Regions from separate parts of the Variovorax sp. 350MFTsu5.1 genome, predicted to be linked through region 1. Evidence: riboswitches for the same ligand, from Rfam matches in the RefSeq annotation. Region 1 holds a riboswitch; the other holds the start of a gene.
The links. Region 1 has a riboswitch for glycine ahead of ABL843_RS04045 (D-amino acid dehydrogenase). Riboswitches for the same ligand answer to the same signal wherever they lie in the genome.
Positions count from the first base shown of each region.

Region 2: it holds a riboswitch for glycine, as region 1 does, so the genes downstream of both, gcvT (glycine cleavage system aminomethyltransferase GcvT) here and ABL843_RS04045 (D-amino acid dehydrogenase) in region 1, are expected to answer to the same signal.

Region 1 covers NZ_CP157620.1:949,406-953,015, reverse strand. Annotated here, with positions in the region: gene rfbD (dTDP-4-dehydrorhamnose reductase) at 1-458, opposite strand, end outside; gene rfbB (dTDP-glucose 4,6-dehydratase) at 455-1,531, opposite strand; glycine riboswitch at 1,649-1,746, shown strand; glycine riboswitch at 1,750-1,855, shown strand; gene ABL843_RS04045 (D-amino acid dehydrogenase) at 1,948-3,255, shown strand; gene ABL843_RS04040 (RtcB family protein) at 3,275-3,610, opposite strand, start outside.
Region 2 covers NZ_CP157620.1:4,220,004-4,223,613, reverse strand. Annotated here, with positions in the region: gene gcvP (aminomethyl-transferring glycine dehydrogenase) at 1-829, opposite strand, end outside; gene gcvH (glycine cleavage system protein GcvH) at 998-1,369, opposite strand; gene gcvT (glycine cleavage system aminomethyltransferase GcvT) at 1,423-2,595, opposite strand; glycine riboswitch at 2,641-2,754, opposite strand; glycine riboswitch at 2,767-2,863, opposite strand; gene ABL843_RS19220 (DUF6506 family protein) at 2,884-3,093, opposite strand; gene ABL843_RS19215 (YkvA family protein) at 3,407-3,610, opposite strand, start outside.

The DNA.
Region 1 (3,610 bases):
CAGCTGGTGCGGAAGATCAGGTGCCTGGCGCAGTGCCGGGCCACCAGTTGTTCGCCTTCGAGCTTGGTGCTGCCGTACACGCTGAGGGGGCCGGTCGCATCGCCTTCCTTCCACGGCATGGTGCCGCTGCCATCGAAGACGTAGTCGGTCGAGTAGTGGACCATCAGCGCGCCGATCTTCTGGGCCGCCTCGGCCACCACGCCGGGCGACGTGGCGTTGAGCTTGCGCGCTAACTCGGGTTCGCTCTCGGCCTTGTCGACGGCGGTGTGTGCCGCTGCATTGACGATCACGTCGGGGCGCACCTTGAGCACCGTGTCGGCGAGTTCCTCGGGCCGGCAGAAATCCGCATGGAAATCGGTGCTGTCGAAGTCGAGCGCGACCAGTTCACCGAGCGGCGCCAGGCTGCGCTGCAGTTCCCAGCCGACCTGGCCGCCCTTGCCCAGCAGCAGCAGCTTCATGCCACGGCCTTCGCGTTGTTGTCGTACTGCTTCTCGACCCATTCGCGGTACGCGCCGCTTTGCACGTTGCGCACCCATTCGCTGTTCGCGAGATACCACTCGACGGTCTTGCGGATGCCGGTGTCGAAGGTTTCGGCGGGCTTCCAGCCGAGTTCGCGCTCGAGCTTGCGCGCGTCGATGGCGTAGCGGCGGTCGTGGCCGGGACGGTCGGTGACGTAGGTGATCTGTTCCTTGTACGGCTTGCCGTCGGCGCGGGGGCGCAGTTCGTCGAGCAGGGCGCAGACTGTGTTGACGATCTCGATGTTGGGCTTCTCGTTCCAGCCGCCGACGTTGTAGGTCTCGCCGAGCTTGCCGGCTTCGAGAACGCGGCGGATGGCGCTGCAGTGGTCCTTCACGTAGAGCCAGTCGCGCACCTGCATGCCGTCGCCGTACACGGGCAGGTTCTTGCCGGCCAGCGCGTTGACGATCATCAGCGGGATCAGCTTCTCGGGGAAATGGAACGGGCCGTAGTTGTTCGAGCAGTTGGTGGTGAGCACCGGCAGGCCGTAGGTGTGGTGCCAGGCGCGCACGAGGTGGTCGCTGGCGGCCTTGCTGGCCGAATAGGGGCTGTTGGGCTCGTACTTGTTCTCTTCGGTGAAGGCCGGGTCGGTCTTGGAGAGCGAACCGTAGACCTCGTCGGTCGAGACGTGCAGGAAGCGGAAGGCCGACTTCTGCTCGGCCGGCAGTGCGCCCCAGAAGCCGCGCACCGATTCAAGCAGGCGGAAGGTGCCGAGCACGTTGGTCTGCACGAAGTCCTCGGGGCCGTGGATCGAGCGGTCCACATGCGACTCGGCGGCGAAGTTGACCACGGCGCGGGGCTTGTGCTCGGCGAGCAGGCGGTCGATCAGGGCGCTGTCGCCGATGTCGCCCTGCACGAAGATGTGCTTGGGGTTGCCCTTGAGAGACGCGAGGGTCTCGAGGTTGCCGGCGTAGGTCAGCTTGTCGAGATTAACGACGGGCTCGTCGCTGTTCGCGATCCAGTCGAGTACGAAGTTGGCGCCAATGAAGCCGGCGCCGCCGGTAACCAGGATCATGAAGTCCCCTGCAGTTATGTGGAACGATCGCCGTCCGGCAGATCAACAGGTGATTATCCCATTGGCCCAAGGGAGAGAATCCAGAGGTTGGCGCCCGAGCAGGCTCCGCCTACAATCGCCTCCACTGCAGGAGAGCGGGCCACCCGGTGGCCCTACCGAAGGCGCAAACTCCCATAAACGCTCAGGTCGGCCTCGCAAGGGCCTGTACTGCAACAACTGAAACGCCGTCTGGAGAGCCGCCACGCCATGTGGCGCACCGAAGGAGCAAACCCTCTGCGGGCGCAGCGGGTGAATCTCTCAGGTACCGAGGACAGGGGGAGCGGCAACTTGGACTGCGGTCGTCCGGTTGTTTTTGCTATTCATTCAATAGCAATCCACGCCCGCCGTTCAAGCGCTGCAACCTCAAGGTACTTGAAATGCGCGTGATCGTCCTCGGCGCCGGCCTGCTCGGCGTGACTTCGGCTTACTACCTCCAGCAACTCGGCCACGAAGTGACCGTGATCGACCGGCAGGCCACCCCGGCCGCCGAAACCAGCTTCGCCAACGGCGGGCAGATCTCCGTCAGCCATGCCGAACCCTGGGCCAACCCCAGCGCGCCGCTGAAGGTGCTGCAATGGCTGGGCAAGGAAGACGCCCCGCTGCTCTTCCGCATGCGCGCCGACATGCGTCAGTGGCTCTGGGGCCTGCAGTTCCTGCGCGAATGCACGCCGGCGCGCACCCGCCACAACATCGAACAGATCGTTCGTCTGGGCACATACAGCCGTTCGATGTTGCAACAGTTGCGCCGCGACACCGGCCTCAGCTACGACCAGCGCACCCAGGGCATCCTCCACTTCTACACGACGCAGAAGGAGTTCGACGGTGCTCTCGAGCCCGCCGAGCAGATGCGCACCCTGGGCTGCGAGCGCCGCGTCATCTCGGCCGACGAGGCCGTGAAGATCGAGCCCGCCCTCGCCCACATCCGCCCCAAGCTGGCCGGCGCCACCTACACGGCCGAGGACGAATCCGGCGACGCCAACCGCTTCGCGCGCGAACTCGTCGGGCTGGCCGCCGCCGCGGGCGTGAAGTTCCTGATGAGCCACACCGTCACCGCGCTGCGCGAGGCCGGCGGCAGCATCGACCACGTCGAGGCCACCGACAGCGAAGGCCGCTTCCAGCGCATCCGCGGCGACGCCTTCGTGCTAGCGATGGGCTCGCTGAGCCCGCTCTACGCCGCGCCCCTCGGCATCCGGCTGCCGATCTACCCGGCCAAGGGCTACTCGGTGACGCTGCCCGTCAGGGACGCCTCCAAGGCCCATCAGGTCTCGCTGACGGATGACGAATTCAAGCTCGTCTTCTCGCGCTACACCTCGGCTTCGGGCGACCGCTTGCGCATCGCCGGCACCGCCGAGCTCAACGGCTACGACCGCGACCTCAACCGCGTGCGCTGCGAGGCCATCGTGCGCCGCGTCGAAGAACTCTTCCCCGGCGCCGGCGACACCACCCAGGCCCAGTTCTGGACCGGCCTGCGCCCCGCCACGCCGAGCAATGTCCCGCTGATCGGCAAGACGAAGCTGCCGAACCTGTTCCTGAACACCGGCCACGGCACCCTGGGCTGGACGCACGCCTGCGGCTCGGGCAAGTCGATCGCGCGGATCGTGAGCGGGCTGGAGCCGGAGGTGGATTTCGCGTTCACGGGGATGCCTGCGCCCAAGCTGCGCGTTCCGCAGCCCGCCCTGAGCTGACGAGCCGGCAGGCCCCGGATCACGCCTTGAAGGTGATCCAGGGCCTGAGCCGCACCGCGCATCGAATCAGCCCGGCGCGCTCCTGTGCGTCGATCACCTCGCCGATCGGCTTGTAGGCCTGCGGAGCCTCCTCGATCCGGCGCTCCTCGCGCAAGGTCACGCATTGCCAGCTGGCCTGGGGGTCGGCGGGCGCTGGCCGCATCGCGCGCACCTGTTGCCGGCGCATCCGTCGGCCGGCACCGTGGCTGCACGACCAGAGCCAGTCCTCGTGCCCGAGCCCGGAGGCCAGATAAGAGTAGTCGCCCATCGAGCCCGGAATGAGCGCCAAGTCGCCCGCGTTCGCCGGCGTCGCTCC
Region 2 (3,610 bases), 3.3 Mb from region 1:
TGCCGCACACGATGTCGGCGCCCCATTCGCCCGGAGGCGCGAGCAGCGTCAGCGCCAGCAGGTCGGCCGCGACGATGAAGGCGGCGTCGCACTGGTGCGCATGGCCCGCAAGCGGGCGCAGGTCGTGCACATGGCCGGTGGTGGCGGGGTACTGCGCGAGCACGCCGAAGAAGGCGCCGCTCACCATCAGGTGCGGCAGCGTTTCCGACACGGTGCTCACCTTGACCTCGATGCCCAGCGGCGCGGCGCGGGTCTTGATGACTTCGATGGTCTGCGGATGGCAGTCGCCCGAGACGAGGAACACGTTGCTCTTGCTTTTCACGCTGCGCTTGGCCAGCGTCATGGCCTCGGCGGCGGCCGTGGCTTCGTCGAGCATCGAGGCGTTGGCGATGGCCATGCCCGTGAGGTCGCACACCATCGTCTGGAAGTTGAGCAGGGCTTCCATGCGGCCCTGCGAGATCTCGGCCTGGTAGGGCGTGTAGGCGGTGTACCAGGCGGGGTTCTCGAGGATGTTGCGCAGGATCACGCCCGGCGTGTGGTTGCCGTAGTAGCCTTGGCCGATGAAGTTGCGGAACACCTTGTTCTTCGATGCCATCGCCTTCAGCTCGGCCAGCGCATCGGCTTCGGTGACCGGCGCGGGCAGGCGCATCGGCTTCGAGCGGCGGATGGCGGCGGGCACGATGCCGTCGATCAGCTCCGCGCGCGTTTCCGACCCGATCGCCGGCAGCATGCGCGCCTCGTCCGCCGCGTCGATGCCGATGTGGCGGGCAATGAATTCTTCGGCGTTCTCGAGTTCTTGCAGGGTGGGGAGGGCAGCGGGCTTCGACATGGCAGTGCTGTTGATAAGAGCTTGGGGCGGGGAAGCGGGGTCAGAACGCAGAAGTCGCGAAGGTTTCGCAGAGGTCGCAGAAGGAAAACCAAAAGATGATTCGGTTTCTTCTGCGACTTCTGCGTAGTTTTTGTATTCCTTCTGCGTTCGGCTGTCCGATTTCGAGGATCAGGATTCGGCAGCGAACTTGTCGTACGAGGCCGCGTCCAGCAGCGCGTCGAGCTGCGAGGGGTCGCTCAGCTTGACCTTGAAGAACCAGCCGGCGGCCAGCGGGTCGCTGTTGGCGAGAGAGGGGTCGGCGCGCAGCGCTTCGTTCACTTCGGTGATCTCGCCCGAGACGGGCATGAACACGTCGGCGGCGGCCTTCACCGATTCGACGACACCGGCGACTTCGCCCTGGGCGAAGGTCTTGCCGACTTCGGGCAGGTCGACGAACACCACGTCGCCCAGCGCGTCCTGCGCGTGCACGGTGATGCCGACGGTGGCCGCGTCGCCTTCGGCCGACACCCATTCGTGGTCCTTGGTGTACTTGATGCTCATGGTGGAAAAACTCCTCGTGGAAAAAATGGATCGGGGGTGCAGAGCCTAGCCGGTCAGCCGCGGTAGTAGCGGGTGGGCACGAAGGGCATGGTCGACACTTCCATCGGCACCGGCTTGCCGCGCACGATGGCCTGCACGCGCGTGCCGGGCTCGGCGAAGGCGGTGGCCACGTAGCCCATGGCGATGCAGCGGTCGGCCGTGGGGCCGAGCAGGCCGCTGGTGACGAGGCCGATGTCCTGGCCTTCGAAAGACTGCAGCACCGTGCCGTCGCGCACCGGAATGCGCTCCAGCGCCACCAGGCCCACCCGCTTGCGCTTCAGCGTGTCGTGGTCGGTGTGGCCGGCCGCGCCTGCAGTGGCTGCGGAGAGCTGCGCCAGCACCTTCGCTGCGCCCGGAAAGCCGCCCTCGCGCGCACCGCCCGCGCGGCGCACCTTCTGCATCGCCCAGTTGAGCGAGGCTTCGACGGGTGTGGTGGTGGTGTCGATGTCGTTGCCGTAGAGGCAAAGGCCCGCTTCGAGCCGCAGCGAATTGCGCGCGCCCAGGCCGATGGGCTTGACCTCGGGCTGGGCCAGCAGCAGGCGGGCGAGGCGCTCGGCGTCGGATGCGGCCACCGAGATCTCGAAGCCGTCTTCGCCGGTGTAGCCGCTGCGGGTGACGAAGGCCGCAATGCCGTCGATCTGCACCGCGCCGCCCGTCATGAACACGAAGCGCTCGATGCCGGGCGACAGCCGCGCCAGCGTGGCCGCGGCCTGCGGGCCCTGCAGCGCGAGCAGCGCGTGGTCGGGCAGGGGGCGCACCTCGCAGCGCGAGCCGATCTTCTGCTGGATGTGCGCGATGTCGGCCACCTTGCAGGCGCCGTTGACGATCACGAAGATCGAGCCGTTGCCCTCGTTGAAGAACATCAGGTCGTCGAGGATGCCGCCCTCGTCGTTCAGCAGCAGGCCGTAGCGCTGCTTGCCGGCGGGCAGGTCGATCACGTCGACGGGCATCAGGGTCTCGAAGGCGGCCGCGGCGTCGGGGCCGACCAGGCGCAATTGACCCATGTGGGAGATGTCGAACAGGCCGGCCGCGTCGCGGGTGTGCTTGTGCTCGGCCATCAGGCCGGCCGGGTACTGGACCGGCATCGAATAGCCGGCGAAGGGCACCATGCGGGCGCCCAGCTCCAGGTGGAGGTCATACAGCGGCGTCTTGAGAAGTTCGGTAGCGGGGGCGGAAGAAGCGGCCACGGGGCACTCCAAAGGGGCAGTCGAAATCCATGACGCAAGCCATGGGCCACCCCTGCTGTCCGCTTTACCTGAGAGATTCGCCCCACGATCGGGGTTTGCTCCTTCGGTGGGCCGCTGCTCCTGTTTTGGATGCGGCGGCCTCTCTCCAGCAAGGAAACGCCGGTTTTCACCGGCGCCTCGTCAGTCCTTTTGCCTGAGCGTTCGGGGGAAACAGCCCCCTGCGCCTTCGGCGGCCCCGGCATGCGGGGCTCTCTCCTGACTTTCGAGAGTGTAGTTGATCGGGTATCGCTAGGAGAACAGACGGTGCATCGAGTCGATCGACTCCGGCCCGTACGCGACCACGCCAACGGGCACGGCGTAGTCGATGGCCTCGATGATCTTGCCCGCCCACACGGGGCTGAATCCGCCGCAGAGTTCGATGAGCTGTACACCTTCCCGAACCATCTCCTGCGCAACCTCGATACCTTCGGAGGCGGTTGCGACTCCTACGACCTTCATTCGGAACTTGTCTGTTCCCTGATGCTGGACAAATCGGTCTCCCGTCACGATGAATCCGAAACTTGTGAGAGCCATGGGCTTGTTCTCCCTTTATGCATTGATGAGCGTTGAGGCAAGCGGTGCCTCTGGCGGCTGCTTGCTCGGTTCAGCGTACACCTTGCAGCGCTTCGCATCCGCAAGATTCATGACCACCGGTTCCAGATGTCCGATGTACGGTCGGACACGGTGAAGCAATGCCGAAGCCGCTGGCGTCGGCCGGCTTTTCATTCGCAGCGATTCGGCGCGCTCCGCAACGACCATCTTCTCGATGCGCTCAGCGCACCCACAGGTACCACGCCCCTGCGGCGACCGCGATCCACACGGCCACGACCAGCGCGGCGCCCCAGCGGCTGGTCGGCCTCGAGCCCGAGCTTTGCATCCAGGCATCGGCCCGCTCGCGGCATTCGGCGAGCACGGACGCGGGAATCAGCCGGATCGTGAGCCAGATCAGCCCCGGCAGCAGCAGCACGTCGTCGAC